Regions from separate parts of the Streptomyces sp. 840.1 genome, predicted to be linked through region 1. Evidence: riboswitches for the same ligand, from Rfam matches in the RefSeq annotation. Region 1 holds a riboswitch; each other region holds the start of a gene.
What was found. Region 1 has a riboswitch for S-adenosylmethionine ahead of EDD93_RS20510 (aminotransferase class V-fold PLP-dependent enzyme). Riboswitches for the same ligand answer to the same signal wherever they lie in the genome.

Region 1 (5,791 bases):
TCGATGCCGATCGTCGGCACCTACATCTCGATGTTCCTGTTCGGCGGGGAGTTCCCGGGCGGCGACTTCGTCGCGCGGTTCTACTCGGTGCACATCCTGCTGCTGCCGGGCATCATGCTCGGGCTTCTGGTGGGCCACCTGATCCTGGTCTTCTACCACAAGCACACCCAGTTCGCGGGTCCCGGCCGGACCAACAAGAACGTCGTGGGCATGCCGCTGCTGCCGGTGTACATGGCCAAGGCCGGAGGCTTCTTCTTCCTGGTCTTCGGTGTCATCGCCGTCATCGCGGGCATCGCCTCGATCAACCCGATCTGGGCCATCGGCCCGTACCGCCCGGACCAGGTGTCCACCGGCGCCCAGCCCGACTGGTACATGGGCTTCGCAGAGGGTCTCGTCCGAGTGATGCCTGGCTGGGAGATCAACCTCTGGGGTCACACGCTCGTCCTGGGCGTGCTCATCCCACTGGTGCTCTTCGGGCTGATCCTGGGTGCGATCGCGATGTACCCGTTCATCGAGTCCTGGGTCACCGGGGACAAGCGCGAGCACCACATCCTGGACCGCCCGCGCAACGCCCCGACCCGTACGGCCTTCGGTGTCGCGTGGATCACGGTGTACTTCATCGGTCTGGTGGGCGGCGGTAACGACCTCTGGGCGACGCACTTCCACCTGTCGCTGAACTCGATCTCGTGGTTCGTCCGGATCTTCTTCTTCGTCGGACCGGTCATCGCGTTCGTCGCCACCAAGCGGATCTGCCTCGGCCTCCAGCGCCGGGACAGGGAGAAGGTGCTGCACGGGCGTGAGTCCGGGCTCATCAAGCGCCTGCCGCACGGTGAGTTCGTCGAGGTCCACGAGCCGCTGTCGCAGGGCCAGCTGCACACCCTCACCGCGCACGAGCAGTACGCGCCGGTCGAACTCGGCCCGCTGGTCGACGAGAACGGCGTCAAGCGCAAGGTGTCGCCGGTGGAGAAGGTGCGCGCCAGGCTCAGCAAGAGCTTCTACGGCGAGAACAACCAGATCCCCAAGGCGTCCCCCGAGGAGTACAAGGAGATCACCGAGGGCCACGGCCACCACTGATCACCTGAGCTGATCGCCACAGCGGGAGCCCCGTCCATCCATACGATGGACGGGGCTCTTCGCTGTCCCCGGCGCTCGATAGGGTGGTCGCATCCCTTTATCGGCTGTGGACCCCAGGAGCGGACCATGAACGTTGTGACCCCGGTCGGCGGCGACAGCGTGGCGGCTCGTACCTGGCCCGGCGTGCTGACCCCGCTGCTGCGCGGCGAGGACCTGAGCGCGGACGACACCGCGTGGGCGATGGACCGCATCATGAGCGGCGAGGCGACCGACGTGCAGATCGCCGGCTTCGCGGTGGCCCTGCGCGCCAAGGGCGAGACCGTCACGGAGGTGACCGGCCTGGTCCGCGCGATGTACGAGCACGCCACCACGATCCACGTGCCCGGCCGCACGGTCGACATCGTCGGCACCGGCGGCGACATGGCCAAGACGGTCAACATCTCCACCATGTCCGCGATCGTCCTGGCCGGGGCGGGCGCCAAGGTCGTCAAGCACGGCAACCGCGCCTCCTCCTCGGCCAGCGGCTCCTCGGACGTACTGGGCAAGCTCGGCGTCAACCTGGACCTGCCCCCGCAGCGCGTCGTCGAGGTGGCCGAGGAAGCGGGCATCACCTTCTGCTTCGCGGTGAAGTTCCACCCCGCCCTGCGGTACGCGGCGAAGGCCCGCGCGGAGCTGGGCGCCCCGACCACCTTCAACATCCTGGGTCCGCTCACCAACCCGGCCCAGGTGCGCTCCCAGGCCATCGGTGTCGCCGACCTGCGGATGGCGCCCATCGTCGCGGGCGTGCTCGCCGAACGCGGCAACTCGGCGCTGGTCTTCCGGGGCGACGACGGTCTGGACGAGCTGACCACCACCGCGACCTCCCGGGTCTGGGTGGCCCGCGACGGTGTGGTGCGCGAGCAGGCCTTCGACCCGCGCGACGTCGGCCTGGAGCTGGTGCCGGTGGAGGCGCTGCGCGGCGCCGACGCCTCGTACAACGCCGATGTGGCCCGTCGGCTGCTGGCCGGTGAAACGGGGCCCGTACGGGACGCCGTCCTGCTCAACGCGGCGGCGGCGCTGGTCGCGCTCGACCCGGGCGACGGCACGCTCGACGAGCAGCTCGCCGCCGGTATGGCGAAGGCCGCCGAGTCCATCGACTCCGGATCCGCGGGGCGCGCGCTGGAGAGATGGGTCGCGGCCAGCAACGCCTGAGCCCACGGCCCTGAGCCCACGGCCCTGACGCACGGAACACGGAGCGAGGCGCAGTCCAGATCATGGACTGCGCCTTGCGCGTTCTCCCACGTATGGCAAGATGCTGCGCAGGTCATGAGTGACAGCGACTACGGCCCCGGCCCGCTGTCCGGCAACCCTCCGTCCGTGGCGGGGTGCCCCGGGTGAAGACCAGGCCGTAGGCAGCGAGGTCTGCGGCAAGCGCGGACCCCTCGACGTCGCAAGGCGTCCACCCGTGGGGTCCTGGTCCTCAGGGAGCCTCTGTGAGCAAGCGAATGCGATAGGGCTTTTCGGCCCTCCTCCGCACACCCTCTTTTCTTCCTTCCGTGCTGCCGCGTACCCGCAGGCGCCGGAATTCGCCTGCCTGTTACGGGAGTTCGTCATGTCTGTCTTCACCGCTGCCGCCGACCAGTCCATTTGTACCCCGCTGCCCGTTCTGGGCAAGGATGTGACGGTTCCGCTGGTGACCGGCGGTGAGGTCACGTACGCCGCACTGGACTACGCCGCCAGCGCCCCGGCCCTGCAGCGCGTGTGGGACGACGTCGCCGCGTACGCGCCGTACTACGGCAGCGTCCACCGAGGCGCCGGCTACCTCTCGCAGCTCTCCACGGACCTCTTCGAGTCCAGCCGCGTGACCGTCGCGGAGTTCCTCGGCTGCCGCGCCGACGACCAGGTGATCTTCACCCGGTCGACCACCGACTCGCTCAACCTGCTCGCGGCGGCGGTCCCCGCCGACTGCCAGGTGTTCGTCTTCGAGACCGAGCACCACGCCTCGCTGCTGCCCTGGCGCGATGCCCGGGTGACCTACCTGAACGCCCCGCGCACCCCTGCCCAGGCCGTCGCCACGCTGGAGCGGGCCCTCGCGGACCGCGACCCCTACGGCCCCGCGCTCGTCTGCGTCACCGGAGCCTCCAACGTCACCGGTGAGCTGTGGCCCGTCAAGGAGCTCGCTGCCGCCGCGCACGCCCACGGCGCCCGGATCGTCCTCGACGCGGCCCAGCTCGCCCCGCACCACCCCGTCGACATCAGCGAGCTGGACGTCGACTGGGTCGCCTTCTCCGGCCACAAGCTGTACGCGCCCTTCGGCTCCGGCGTGCTGGCCGGCCGCTCCGACTGGCTGCGCGACGCCGAGCCCTACCTGGCCGGCGGCGGCGCCTCCCGCAAGGTCGCCCGGCGCGCCGACGGCGGGGTGGACGTCGAGTGGCACACCACCGCCGCCCGCCACGAGGCCGGTTCGCCCAACGTCATCGGCGTCTACTCCATCGCCTCCGCCTGCAAGGCGCTCACCGAGGCCGGTTTCGACAGCCTGGTCGCCCGCGAGCAGCAGCTGGTCTCCGAGGTCCGCGCCGGACTCGCGGAGGTCCCCGAGGTCAAGGTGCTCTCACTGTTCGGTGACGACGCGCCCCGGGTCGGCGTCATCTCCTTCGTGGTGGAGGGCTGGAACAGCTCGCACTTCGCCGCCGCGCTCTCGGCCGAGTACGGCATCGGGGTGCGCGACGGACTGTTCTGCGCCCACCCGCTGGTGCGCACCCTGCTCGGCAGCGACCCGCAGGACGTCGGCGAGTGCGGCGCGCCGGAGGCCGAGCCGGGCGAGCGGTCGCTCAACGCGATCCGGGTCAGCTTCGGTGCCGGTACGCCGGACGAGCACATCGAGCGCTTCGTGCGGGCCGTCAAGGAGCTGGTGAGCGAGGGCGCCCAGTGGAAGTACCGCACCGAGGACGGCCGTTGCGTCCCGGACCGGGGCACCGCCCAGCACTGAGCCGTGAAACGCGTCCGGCCGGGTACGGGGCAGCTGCCCCGTACCCGGCCGGACGCGTTCAGCCGGACAGGCCCTAGCCGTCCAGGCCGATGGCGAAGGCCGCCTCCAGGTCGTGCTGCGAGTACGTACGGAACGCCACGTGGGTGTCGGTCCCCTCGACGCCGGGGATCTTGCTGATCCGGCCGGGGATGACCTCGGCCAGATCGTCGTGCTTGGCCACCCGGACCATGGCGATCAGGTCGTACGTGCCGGTGACCGAGAAGACCTCGCTGACGCTGTCCAGCGCCGCGACGGCCTCGGCGATCTCGGGGATCCGGTCCACGCTGGTTTTGATGAGCACGATCGCGGTGATCACGGCTGGCTTTCTCCCTCGGTGGCCGTGGCTGGAGACTTCACTCTAGCCCCACGCCCATAGCGCCCCCACGCGTAGAGGAAGCCGACGGCGAAGCCGACCACATGGGCGAGATAGGCCACGCCGGGGCCGCTGCCCGCGCCCTCCGCGGCCAGCCACTGGAGCACGAACCAGAAGATCAGCACGATCCAGGCGGGGAAGCGCAGCGGCAGGAAGAGCAGGAACGGGAACACGCTGGTGACCCTGGCCCTGGGGAAGAGGTAGAGGAAGGCGCCCAGCACCGCCGAGATCGCCCCCGAGGCGCCGACGAGCGTCTGGTCGGACGTGGCGTGCGCGGCCGCGTAGGCGAGCAGGGCGAGGTAGCCGCAGCCGAGGTAGAAGAACGCGAACTCGGTGTGGCCCATCCGCTCCTCGGCCATCGCTCCGAACACGTACAGGAACAGCACGTTGCCCAGGAGATGCAGCCAGCTGCCGTGCACGAAGAGCGCGGTGAGCGGGGTGAGCAGGGCGTGCGCGGAGCCGTCCCACAGTTCGCTCGGGATCACGCCCCAGCGTTCGAAGTACCCGGCCTGGGCCGACAGCAGGGCGTCCGCGCTGCCGTACACCGGGGCGAGCCCGGAGAGCGGGCTGATCGCGAAGACCACGCAGCACAGGGCGATGAGGGCGTAGGTGACCGGCGGCCCGCCCGAGGTGGCCGCCCGCAGGAGTCTGCCGGCCGCAGCCCGCCGATCGATCATGAACAGAGCATGACGCAAGCGGAGGGAACCGGACAGAGCGCCTCGCCGTGCCGGTGGTATGCGGCGAGGCCGTAGGGTTACGACAGGACATCCGCAGTTCGACGGCGCACCGCGAAGATCCTTATGTGGCAGCACGAGGCCCGACGAAAGAGGACGCAACGATGACGACGGTTCCCCAGCCGACCGAGGCGACCCGCTGGCGCTGCACGCTCTGCGGAAACCTCACGCGATTCGACGTGACGCGCTCCTCCAAGGTCGTGGAATACGTCCATCTCGACCTGGCCGGGGAGTCGAGCGTCGAAGAACGCGAGGTGGTCAGTGAGACCATCGAGTCGGTGCGCTGCCGTTGGTGCAACGCGGTGGACCAGATCGAGCTAGTCGACAGGCCGGGTGCCGACTCCTGACGGGGCCGTGCGGACATACAGTTTGAGGTGACGGATGGTGGAGCAGCCCGCCGGCGGCGCCGCGTCGGACGACGCGGCCGACGATGCCGTGGAGATGCTCGACCGCCCGCTGCCCGAAGGTGTACGGCGCCGGGTCGTGGCGCTGGTGTCGGACGCGTTCGGCGGCCTCACGGTCACCGAACTCCCGGCTCAGCTCAGACAGTACGCCCGGTTCACGCCGACCCGGCGTGCCAAGTTCGCCGGGAACGCGATGGCG
Region 2 (5,791 bases), 2.7 Mb from region 1:
CATGGGCAGCCACCCGCACACCCCACCCCTGCCGACCCCGACGACCCCCGCCGGCCGGGAGGGCCTCGCCGCTCTCCTCGGCCGCCCCGACCGCGCCGTCATCGCACTCGACTTCGACGGCACCCTCGCGGACATCGTTCCCGACCCCGAACAGGCCCGCGCCCACGCCGGGACCGTCGAGGCGCTCGCCGCACTGGCCCCCAAGGTCGCGTCGATCGCCGTGATCACCGGCCGCCCGGCCGGCGTCGCGGTCCGCTACGGCGGCTTCGCCGGAGTGCCGGGCCTCGACCACCTCGTCGTCCTCGGCCACTACGGCGCCGAACGCTGGGACGCCGTGTCCGGCACCGTCCACGCCCCCGCCCCGCACCCGGGCGTCGCAGCCGTGCGGGCCGAACTCCCCGGCTTCCTCGACAGGTTCGACTCCTGGCACGGCACCTGGATAGAGGAGAAGGGGCAGGCGCTCGCCGTCCACACCCGCCGCGCCCAGGACCCGCAGGCCGCGTTCGACGCACTGCGCGGCCCCCTCGGTGAGCTCGCCGCCCGGCACGGCCTGATCGTCGAACCGGGCCGGATGGTCCTGGAACTGCGGCCCGCCGGTATGGACAAGGGCGTCGCCCTCACGCGGTACGTGCGCGAGACGGGCGCCGAGTCCGTGCTGTACGCCGGCGACGACCTGGGAGACCTGGCCGCGTACGCCGCCGTGGAGAAGCTCCGCACCGAGGGCCCCGACGGCACCCCCGGCCTGCTGATCTGCAGCGGCGAGGCGGAGGTGCCCGAACTGGCCTCACGCGCCGACCTGTTGCTGCCGGGGCCGGGAGCGGTCGTCGAATTCCTGTCAGCCCTGGCGCAGCGCCTCTAGCTGGTCCAGGAACCACTGCTGCGGCGGCAGCGCGGTGGCCGCCTCGGCCAGGCGCTCCGTGCGCTCGGCGCGCTCGTCGTCCGCCATCGTCAGCGCCTCGTGCAGGGCGTCGGCGGTGGCGGACACGTCGTAGGGGTTCACCGCGATGGCGTCGTCGGCCAGCTCCTCGTACGCCCCCGCCTCCCGCGACAGCACCAGGGCGCAGCCGTGGTCGGAGACGACGGGCACCTCCTTGGCGACCAGGTTCATCCCGTCGCGGATGGGGTTGACGAGCGCCACGTCGGCCAGCCGGTAGGCGGCCAGCGACCGGGCGAAGTCGTCGTTGACGTGCAGGACGACCGGGGTCCAGTCCGCCGTCCCGTACACCGAGTTGATCTCGTCGGCGACACGCTGGACCTCGGCGGTGTACTCCCGGTAGACCGCCAGGTCCTGCCGCGAGGGGTAGGCGAACGCGACGTGGACGACCCGGCCGCGCCACTCGGGCCGTTCGTCGAGCAGGGAGCGGTAGGCGAGCATCCCCCGGACGATGTTCTTGGACAGCTCCGTGCGGTCCACCCGCACGACCGTCTTGCGGCCGGGGCCCACCTGCTCGCGCAGCGCCGCCATCCGCTCGTCCACGTCCGCCTCGTGCGCGCGCCGGCGCAGGAAGTCCCCGTCGGCGCCGAGCCCGTGCACGCCGACGCGGGTGCGGCCGGTGCCGCCCAGGATCTCCGTGCAGCAGCCGATGAAGCCGTCCGCCCAGCGGCGGGTCAGGAACGCGGCCCGGTCGGCGCCGAGGATGCCGCGCAGCACCTGCTCCGCGATGTCGTCGGGCAGCATCCGGAAGTAGTCGACGGGCGCCCACGGGGTGTGCGAGAAGTGGCCGATCCGCAGGTCGGGGCGGAGCTCGCGGAGCATGCCGGGCACCAGCACCAGGTGGTAGTCCTGCACCAGGACCGCCGCGCCCTCGCCCGCCTCCTCGGCGAGCGCCTGGGCGAAGGCCAGGTTGTAGGCCTCGAAGGACGCCCACCGGCGGCGGAACTCCGCGTCGAAGACGGGTTCCACCGGGGTCTGGTAGAGCATGTGGTGGACGAACCAGAGCACCGAGTTCGCGATGCCGTTGTACGCGTCGGCGTGCACGTCCGCGTCGATGTCGAGCATCCGTACGCCCGGCTCCCCGACCCCGCGCCGTACCGCCTCGCGGTCGCCGTCACCGAGCGCGGCGCAGACCCACATCTTGTCGTCCACCGCGCTCAGCCCGGAGACGAGCCCGCCGCCGCCCCGTTTCGCGTCGAGCGAGCCGTCCTCCCGCAGGGTGTACGAGACCGGGCCGCGGTTGGACGCGACGAGTACCTGGGCGGCGGACTGGGGGGCGTGCTCGGAGACCATGCGCGGAATCTAGCCCGATCCCGAACTGTCCAAACGTGCGTACGGCGGCGTCTCGCCGCACCGCCTCCGCTCCGTGCCGCCCCGCGTCATGCCGCCCGGCGCGCGACGTACTCCTCGATCTCGCGCATCGGCGGCCGCTCCTCGGTGTCCACCGGGTACGTGTGCGGCACGAAGCCGTTCTCGCCGCGCTCGAACTGGGTCAGCGCGGGGCGGACCAGATGGCCGCGCGAAAGCCGCAGCTGGGCGGTCCGGTAGATGGCCGCCGCCATCCGGCCGAGCGCCCGGCCGTCCTGGTGGCGGTGGACGCGGACGCCGACGTCGACCTGGCCGAGCGCGTCCAGGCCGACGGTGTGCAGGGCGTCGACGAGCAGCCCCAGCTCCACTCCGTAACCGACCGGGAACGGCAGCTGTTCGAGCAGCGAGCGGCGTATGGCGTACTCGCCGCCCAGCGGCTGGACGAAGCCGGCCAGCTGCGGCCAGTGCAGATTGAGCAGCGGCCGTGCCACCAGTTCGGTGACCCGCCCGCCCTGACCGGCGGTGTCCCCGAGGGGACGGTCGTACATCGCCTTGACGAACTGCACCGAGGGGTCGGTCAGCAGCGGGCCGACGATGCCGGAGACGAAGTCGGCCGAGAAGTCCTTCAGGTCCGCGTCGACGAAGCAGACGATGTCACCGCCGGTCACCAGCAGTGACCGCCACAGCACCTCGCCCTTGCCGGGGACGGCAGGCAGCCGGGGCAGGATCTCGTCCCGGTGGATCACCCGGGCGCCCGCCTCGCGGGCGACCTCGGAGGTCGCGTCCGTGGAGCCGGAGTCGATCACCACGAGCTCGTCGACCAGCCGGACCTTCTCCATGAGCTCGCGCCGGATCGTGCGGACGATGTCCCCGACCGTCGCCGCCTCGTTGAGCGCGGGCAGTACGACACTCACGCGGCTGCGCCTCGGGTCGCCTCCCCGGGCGGCCAGGAGCTGCTCCAGCGGGCGGTCGGCGCACGACCAGGAACGCCTGGTCAGCCAGCGTTCGACCTCTTCCAGCACGGTCGATACTCCCTGTATGTGATCCATCTCGCGGTTCGGACGACTATCTCAACAGTCCGGTGCTTCGGTTACAGTCTTGAACAACGCAGACGGCCGTGGCATGCCGGGGTCCGTCCGCCGATAAACGCCTGGATCGATGATCCAGTGCCATAGCGCTCATCCAGAGGGACAGAGGGAACGGCCCGTTGAAGTCCCGGCAACCATCCCACCCCCAAGCTCTCGACTTCGCTCGAGCAGGGGGGACCCCCTTCCGCGAGGTCGGGTGGGGAAGGTGCCAATTCCGTCTCGTGGCGAAACGCGTCACGAGGAAGATGAGGAGAAAGGGCCTCGCCATCATGGCTGTTGAGACTGTTGCAGCATCTACCGAATCTTCTGTGGACCTCGGTCCCGCCGCGGCACTTTCCTGCCGCGAGTGCGGAGAGCGATTCGCACTCGGTCCCCTTTTCGCCTGTTCGAGCTGTTTCGGACCGCTCGAAGTGGCTTACGACCTGCCGACCGGTTCCCCGGACGAGCTGAAGAAGCGCATCGAGGCCGGACCCGACAACATCTGGCGTTACGCGCCGCTGCTGCCGGTCCCCTCCGACGTCGCGGACAAGCCGAACATCAACCCCGGCTTCACCAAGCTGGTCAAGGCCGACAACCTCGCCCGTGAGCTGGGCGTCACCGGCGGCCTGTACGTCAAGGATGACTCCGGCAACCCGACGCACTCCTTCAAGGACCGCGTCGTCGCGATCGCCGTCGAGGCCGCCCGTGCCTTCGGTTTCACCACGCTCTCCTGCTCCTCCACCGGCAACCTCGCCGGTGCGGTGGGCGCCGCCGCAGCCCGCGCCGGCCTGCGCTCCTGTGTGTTCATCCCGCACGACCTGGAGCAGGGCAAGGTCGTCATGGCCGCGGTGTACGGCGGTGAGCTGGTCGGCATCGAGGGCAACTACGACGACGTCAACCGCTTCTGCTCGGAGCTCATCGGCGACCCGCTCGGCGAGGGCTGGGGCTTCGTCAACGTCAACCTGCGCCCGTACTACGGCGAGGGTTCCAAGACGCTCGCGTACGAGATCTGCGAGCAGCTCGGCTGGCGGCTGCCCGACCAGATCGTCATCCCGATCGCGTCCGGCTCGCAGCTCACGAAGATCGACAAGGGCCTCCAGGAGCTGATCAAGCTCGGTCTGGTCGAGGACCGGCCGTACAAGATCTTCGGCGCCCAGGCCGAAGGCTGCTCGCCGGTCTCCGCCGCCTTCAAGGCCGGTCACGACGTGGTGCGGCCGCAGAAGCCGAACACGATCGCCAAGTCCCTGGCGATCGGCAACCCGGCCGACGGCCCGTACGTCCTGGACATCGCCCGCCGCACCGGCGGTGCCGTCGAGGACGTCAACGACGAGCAGGTCGTCGACGCGATCAAGCTGCTGGCGCGCACCGAGGGCATCTTCGCCGAGACCGCGGGCGGGGTGACCGTCGGAGTGACGAAGAAGCTGATCGAGGCGGGTCTGCTCGACCCGTCGCTCACGACGGTCGTCCTGAACACCGGTGACGGCCTCAAGACGCTGGACGCGGTGGCCGCCACCTCGCAGGCGACGGCGACGATCAGGCCTAGCCTGGACGCCTTCCGCGCCGCCGGCCTCGGCACCGCCTGAGCGGTCCGCCGCACCAGCTGAGAGGCTGCCGCAGCCTCCGACCACCCGTGACTCCAGGAAGGGCACCCACCATGAGCGTCAAGGTCCGTATCCCCACCATCCTCCGCACCTACACGGGCGGCCAGGCCGAGGTCCCGGCCGAGGGCGCGACCCTCTCCCAGGTCATCGAGTCCCTGGAGAAGGACCACCCGGGCATCGCCGCCCGTGTCCTGGACGACCAGGGCAAGCTCCGCCGTTTCGTCAACGTGTACGTCAACGACGACGACGTGCGCTTCGAGGGCGGCCTGGAAGCGGTCACCCCGGACGGCGCCGGCATCTCGATCATCCCGGCCGTCGCCGGCGGCTGCTGAGCCCCGGGACCCGAGCGGTCCCGCTTCGACGAGTCACCGCGATTGCCCTCTCCGCGACAGAAGCGGAGGGGGCAATTCTGCATGGTTGAGCGCGGTAGAGTGTGGGAAGACCCCTCCGCTGCCCGTGCCGCCCGCATATGAGAATGCGCCCGGCCACGACAAGATGCAGCCAAAGTGCCTGAGCCTCTTGCGCCATAAGTCGCCTTTGCCTGGCCCGACTTGCCCTGGAATCTTATGAGTTCCTCATATTCGGGCGTTCGGCGCTGCCCAGAATTCTCGTCCGATTGACCTGTTGCAGAGGGCAGTTGGGCAGATACATTCGGCCGCGGTCGACGCGTTCCGGCGCACGCACCCTCTCCTGTCGGAGGGTGAGTTCTGACCCGGGCCCGCGAAGTGCGGTCCTGTGCAAGGGCCAGTAATAGGGGAGTTAGGCATGGCTCAGGGCACCGTCAAGTGGTTCAACGCGGAGAAGGGGTACGGCTTCATCGCGGTCGACGGTGGTGCGGATGTTTTCGTCCACTACAGCGCGATCCAGATGGACGGATACCG
Region 3 (5,791 bases), on a different contig from region 1:
TCTCGGGCTCGGGGAAGACCTCGCTGGTGTTCAACACGATCGCGGCGGAGTCGCAGCGGCTGATCAACGAGACCTACAGCGCCTTCGTGCAGGGCTTCATGCCCACGCTGTCGCGGCCCGAGGTCGACGTCCTGGACGGGCTGACCACCGCGATCATCGTGGACCAGCAGAAACTGGGCGCCGATCCGCGCTCCACGGTCGGCACGGCCACCGACGCGAACGCGATGCTGCGGATCCTCTTCAGCCGCCTCGGCAAGCCGCACATCGGCCCGCCGGGCGCGTACGCCTTCAACGTCCCCTCGGTCCGGGCCAGTGGTGCCATCACGGTGGAGCGCGGCGCCAAGAAGGCGGTGAAGGCGACCTTCAACCGCACCGGCGGCATGTGCACGCGCTGCGAGGGGCGGGGCACCGTCTCCGACATCGACCTCACCCAGCTCTACGACGACTCCAAGTCCCTCGCCGAGGGCGCCTTCACCATCCCCGGGTGGAAGTCCGACAGCTTCTGGACCGTCCGGGTCTACGCCGAATCGGGACTCCTCGACCCGCACAAGCCGATCCGCAAGTTCACCAAGAAGGAGATGCAGGACTTCCTCCACCGGGAGCCGACCAAGGTCAAGGTCGAGGGCGTGAACCTCACCTACGAGGGTCTGATCCCCAAGATCCAGAAGTCCTTCCTGTCCAAGGACAAGGAGGCCCTGCAGCCCCACATCCGCGCGTTCGTGGAGCGGGCCGTCACCTTCACCACCTGCCCCGAGTGCGACGGCACCCGCCTCAGCGAGGGCGCCCGGTCCTCGAAGATCAAGCGGATCAACATCGCCGAGGCCTGCGCGATGCAGACCAGCGACCTGGCCGACTGGGTCCGGGGTCGCGACGACTCCTCGGTCGCACCCCTGCTCACCGCGCTGGGGCAGACGCTCGACTCGTTCGTGGAGATCGGACTCGGCTACCTCTCGCTCGACCGGCCGACGGGCACGCTGTCGGGCGGCGAGGCCCAGCGCGTCAAGATGATCCGCCACCTCGGCTCCTCGCTCACCGACGTCACCTATGTCTTCGACGAGCCGACCGCCGGGCTGCACCCCCACGACATCCAGCGGATGAACCGGCTGCTGCTGCGCCTGCGCGACAAGGGCAACACGGTGCTCGTCGTGGAGCACAAGCCGGAGACGATCGCGATCGCGGACCATGTCGTCGACCTGGGCCCCGGGGCCGGTACGGCGGGCGGCACCGTCTGCTTCGAGGGCTCCGTCGAGGGTCTGCGGGCCGGCGACACCGTCACGGGGCGCCACTTCGACGACCGGGCCACTCTCAAGGAAGCGCCGCGCAAGCCCAGCGGCGCGCTGGAGGTCCGGGGAGCGGACGCGAACAACCTGCGCGGCGTCGACGTCGACATCCCGCTCGGGGTCCTCGCCGTGGTCACGGGCGTCGCCGGCTCCGGCAAGAGCTCACTGATCCACGGCTCGGTCTCCGGACTGGACGGGGTGGTGTCGATCGACCAGGGCGCGATCCGGGGCTCGCGACGGAGCAACCCCGCCACGTACACCGGGCTGCTCGACCCGATCCGCAAGGCGTTCGCCAAGGCCAACGACGTGAAGCCGGCCCTGTTCAGCGCCAACTCCGAGGGTGCCTGCCCCGGTTGCAACGGCGTCGGGGTCGTCTACACCGACCTGGCGATGATGGCCGGCGTCGCCACCGTCTGCGAGGAGTGCGAGGGGAAGCGGTTCCTGGCCTCGGTGCTCGAATACCGTCTCGGCGGCCGCGACATCAGCGAGGTGCTCGCGATGTCGGTGACCGAGGCCGAGGAGTTCTTCGGCGCCGGCGAGGCGCACACACCCGCCGCCCACCGCGTTCTCGGCAGGCTAGCCGACGTCGGGCTCGGCTACCTCAGCCTGGGCCAGCCGCTCACCACCCTGTCCGGCGGTGAGCGGCAACGGCTCAAGCTGGCCACGCACATGGGCGAGAAGGGCGGCGTCTACGTCCTCGACGAGCCGACCACCGGCCTGCACCTCGCGGACGTCGAGCAACTGCTCGGCCTGCTCGACCGGCTCGTGGACTCCGGGAAGTCCGTCATCGTGATCGAGCACCACCAAGCGGTCATGGCGCACGCCGACTGGATCATCGACCTCGGCCCCGGCGCCGGTCACGACGGCGGATCGCTCGTCTTCGAGGGCACCCCCGCCGATCTGGTCGAGGACCGCTCCACGCTCACCGGCGAACACCTCGCGGCCTACGTCGGAGCCTGAGGGGGAACGCCGAGGGCGGCCGCCCCGGCCGCCCCGGCCGACGCCGCCGGTGCGTTCAGCGCTCCGGCGGCTTCGGGAAGGCGGGGTGGCCGCCGAGGCGCTCCACGTACTCCTGGAGCCGGGGACGGGCGCCAAGAGTGCCGGCCGGGCCGAGATGGACGAGCGCCACCCACAGGTCCACATCCGCAGCGGTCAGTTCCTCGCCCAGCGCGTAGGGCCGCGGGGCGAGCGACCGCTCCAGCAGGTCCAGGGCCGCCGACCGCTGCGTACGACCCGCCCGGGGCGTGACATCCCGGTCCAGCAGCTCGCGAAGGGCCTCGATGTCCGCCGCCAGCTCCGGCGGCCGCAGCGCCGACGGACGGGCCTCGTCATGGCCCGAGAGCAGGCCCGCGAGATCGCGGAGGATGTCGGGCGTGTGGTTGCTGACGATGCGTCCGCTCCACCGGTCGCACAGCGCGGGCGCCGTCAGCGGACCGTCGTAGTGGTGCAACGTGGCCTCGTACGCGCTGCGCAGCGAGGCGAGCGCCTCGGGCGCCCCGGCGGGGTGCCCCAGGAAGGTGGTGGCGACCGAGTCCTGGAGACCGAGCAGGGCGAGAGTGATCGAGATACGCATCGACCGCGGACAACTCGCCGACAGGAAGAGCTCGTAGCGGTGCGGGGCCGGGTAGAAGCCGCCGGCCAGGCCGACCCCGATGCGGCTGTGGATGCGGGAGGACGGCACGGTCACCTTGGGACGGGGGTGCGGAACGCACGGACCCGGTCCGGACGGGATCGAGCCGCACGTGATCGAGTTGGCTGTGCTGGAACTGCGCGAAGCTGTCTCGGGCATGACTCTCCCTGTGGAGATCCCTGTGGGAACGAGGAAGCCACCGCCGCCTTGTGGGCACCGGCGACCGGATGGGGAACGACTGCGCTTCGGAAACCCGGCCCGAAAACGCGACAGCGCGGACCTGCCGTGCGGAGTGTCAGGTCCTAGTACGCGCTGGAGACACGCAACAGATCGATGTGCAGGCGCCTCGTCAAGCCGTTCCTGGACAAATCCCGCCCGTCCTGACTCCGGGGCTCGCGAGACGCGAGACCACGCTTGCCCCGCCACGCCGGCGGGACCCGGTCGTCACCCGGGGCACCCCGTCGCGGTGGAAGGGTTGCCTGCCAGCGGGCCGGGGCCGATGACCCCGTGAGCAGGACTGATCCCGCACGGGGGCGCTGACAATCGTGACCGTCCAGGCCAGTTTCCGTGCGCCACGTGACGCCGTCAAGGAGGCCACGGGGGGCATCTCGCCTGTTGGTCACCGGCGTTGACACTCCCCTTGACGCATGCATAACTTGCGGTGCGCAACGGCTCCGGTGCCGGCGAGAAGCCCGGATCATCCGGCCGGTGATACCCGCGCTGCGGGATGCCGCAGGAGATGACCGGACGGTGTCCGGCAGCCGCGAGGCCCCACGGGGCGGAATGGTGACGGTGAGAGCGATGCACGCAGCTGAAGGGATGGCTGCCTGGCGGTCCCGGGGCCGCGTCCTGCTCTGCGCGGACCGCGCCGTCGACCTGCAGCGTGTCAGCAGCGCGCTGTGTACCGCCGCCCGTCGCGTCCGCTGCCGAGGCTGACCGCCTTCCGGCGCTCTGACGCTCTGATGCTCTGACGCCCACCGCTGCCGCGGTGCGTCGTCCTCCCCTCCCTGGCCCCGCACCGTGCTGTGCGCCCGCGCTCCGTCGTGTCGTTCCCGACCGGCTCGTCGGCGCCCGGGGTCCGGGCCGGCTTCCGCCGTACGGTCGATCAGGAAGGCACCACCTCCGTGTCCTCGTCACCCTCTCCCCTGCATCTCGCCGTGGCCCTGGACGGCGCGGGCTGGCACCCCGCCGCCTGGCGCGAACCCACGGCCCGGCCCGGCGAACTGTTCACCGCCGCCTACTGGAGCGACCTGGTCACCGAGGCCGAACGCGGACTGCTCGACTTCGTGACCATCGAGGACGGACTCGGCCTCCAGTCCTCGTCCCGCACCGAGCCCGACGGGCGCACCGACCAGGTCCGGGGCCGGCTGGACGCCGTCCTCATCGCGGCGCGGATCGCCCCGCTGACCCGGCACATCGGTATCGTCCCGACGGTGGTGGCCACCCACACGGAGCCCTTCCACATATCCAAGGCCATCGCCACCCTCGACTACGTGAGCACCGGACGTGCGGGCCTGCGCCTGCAGGTCACGGCCCGGAGGCACGAGGCCGCGCACTTCGGCCGCCGCACCCTCCCCCCGTTCGGCGCCGGGGACTACTCCACCCCCGCCGGGCAGGAGCTGCTGAGCAGCCTGTTCGACGAGGCCGCCGACCACATCGAGGTGGTGCGACGGCTCTGGGACAGCTGGGAGGACGACGCCGAGATCCGGGACGTCGCCACCGGACGCTTCATCGACCGTACGAAGCTGCACTACATCGACTTCGAGGGCACGCACTTCCGGGTGAAGGGCCCCTCGGTCACGCCCCGGCCGCCCCAGGGCCAGCCCGTCGTCAGCGCCCTGGCGCACGCGACCGTCCCGTACCGTCTGGTGGCCCGCTCCGCCGACATCGGATACGTCACCCCGCACGACGCCGGCGAGGCCCGAGGCGTCGTGGAGGAGATCCGCACCGAACAGGCGGCGGCGGGCCGCGCCGAGGAGACCCTGCACGTCTTCGGCGACCTGGTGGTCTTCCTGGACGACGACCCCGCCGCGGCCGCCGCCCGCCGGGAACGGCTGGAGGACCTCGCGGGCGAGCCGTACACCAGCGACGCCCCGGTCTTCACCGGAACGCCCGCCGCACTCGCCGATCTCCTCCAGGACCTGGCGACGGCCGGACTGACCGGATTCCGGCTGCGCCCCGCCGTCGCGGGGCACGACCTCCCGGCGATCACCCGGGGCCTGGTCCCCGAACTGCGGCGCCGGGGCGTCTTCCGCCGGGAGTACGAGGCCGGCACCCTGCGCGGACTGCTTGGGCTCACCCGTCCGGCGAACCGCTACGCCGCCACCGCGACCTCGACCGCCTGAGCCGGAAGGACCCCCAGATCATGAGCAAGCCGCTCAAGCAGATCCATCTCGCGGCCCACTTCCCCGGAGTCAACAACACCACCGTGTGGAGTGACCCGAAGGCCGGCAGCCATATCGAGTTCAGTTCCTTCGCACACTTTGCCCGGACCTCCGAGCGCGCGAAGTTCGACTTCCTCTTCCTCGCCGAAGGCCTGCGGCTGCGCGAACAGGGAGGCGAGATATACGACCTGGACGTGGTCGGGCGGCCCGACACCTTCACCGTCCTCGCCGCGCTCGCCGCCGTCACCGAACACCTCGGCCTGACCGGCACGATCAACTCGACCTTCAACGAGCCGTACGAGGTGGCCCGCCAGTTCGCCAGCCTCGACCACCTCTCGGGCGGGCGCGCCGCCTGGAACGTGGTCACCTCCTGGGACGCCTTCACCGGGGAGAACTTCCGCCGAGGCGGCTTCCTCCCGCAGGACGAGCGCTACTCCAGGGCCAAGGAGTTCCTGTCCACCACGAACGAACTCTTCGACTCCTGGCACGGGGACGAG

Region 2: linked by a shared signal. The riboswitch ahead of thrC (threonine synthase) and the one ahead of EDD93_RS20510 (aminotransferase class V-fold PLP-dependent enzyme) in region 1 are both predicted to bind S-adenosylmethionine.
Region 3: linked by a shared signal. The riboswitch ahead of EDD93_RS33855 (glutathione S-transferase C-terminal domain-containing protein) and the one ahead of EDD93_RS20510 (aminotransferase class V-fold PLP-dependent enzyme) in region 1 are both predicted to bind S-adenosylmethionine.

What each region holds. Positions count from the first base shown of each region.
Region 1 covers NZ_RJUU01000001.1:4,481,588-4,487,378, forward strand. Annotated here, with positions in the region: gene EDD93_RS20500 (ubiquinol-cytochrome c reductase cytochrome b subunit) at 1-1,074, shown strand, start outside; gene trpD (anthranilate phosphoribosyltransferase) at 1,201-2,265, shown strand; SAM riboswitch class IV at 2,376-2,493, shown strand; gene EDD93_RS20510 (aminotransferase class V-fold PLP-dependent enzyme) at 2,666-4,042, shown strand; gene EDD93_RS20515 (Lrp/AsnC family transcriptional regulator) at 4,116-4,397, opposite strand; gene EDD93_RS20520 (rhomboid family intramembrane serine protease) at 4,394-5,131, opposite strand; gene EDD93_RS20525 (hypothetical protein) at 5,293-5,535, shown strand; gene EDD93_RS20530 (NYN domain-containing protein) at 5,573-5,791, shown strand, end outside.
Region 2 covers NZ_RJUU01000001.1:1,746,403-1,752,193, reverse strand. Annotated here, with positions in the region: gene otsB (trehalose-phosphatase) at 2-859, shown strand; gene EDD93_RS08130 (trehalose-6-phosphate synthase) at 836-2,227, opposite strand; gene EDD93_RS08125 (glucosyl-3-phosphoglycerate synthase) at 2,314-3,264, opposite strand; SAM riboswitch class I at 3,418-3,582, shown strand; gene thrC (threonine synthase) at 3,600-4,892, shown strand; gene EDD93_RS08115 (MoaD/ThiS family protein) at 4,964-5,242, shown strand; gene EDD93_RS08110 (cold-shock protein) at 5,676-5,791, shown strand, end outside.
Region 3 covers NZ_RJUU01000003.1:305,388-311,178, reverse strand. Annotated here, with positions in the region: gene EDD93_RS33860 (excinuclease ABC subunit UvrA) at 1-2,240, shown strand, start outside; gene EDD93_RS33855 (glutathione S-transferase C-terminal domain-containing protein) at 2,296-3,069, opposite strand; SAM riboswitch class IV at 3,316-3,461, opposite strand; gene EDD93_RS33850 (LLM class flavin-dependent oxidoreductase) at 4,035-5,255, shown strand; gene EDD93_RS33845 (NtaA/DmoA family FMN-dependent monooxygenase) at 5,276-5,791, shown strand, end outside.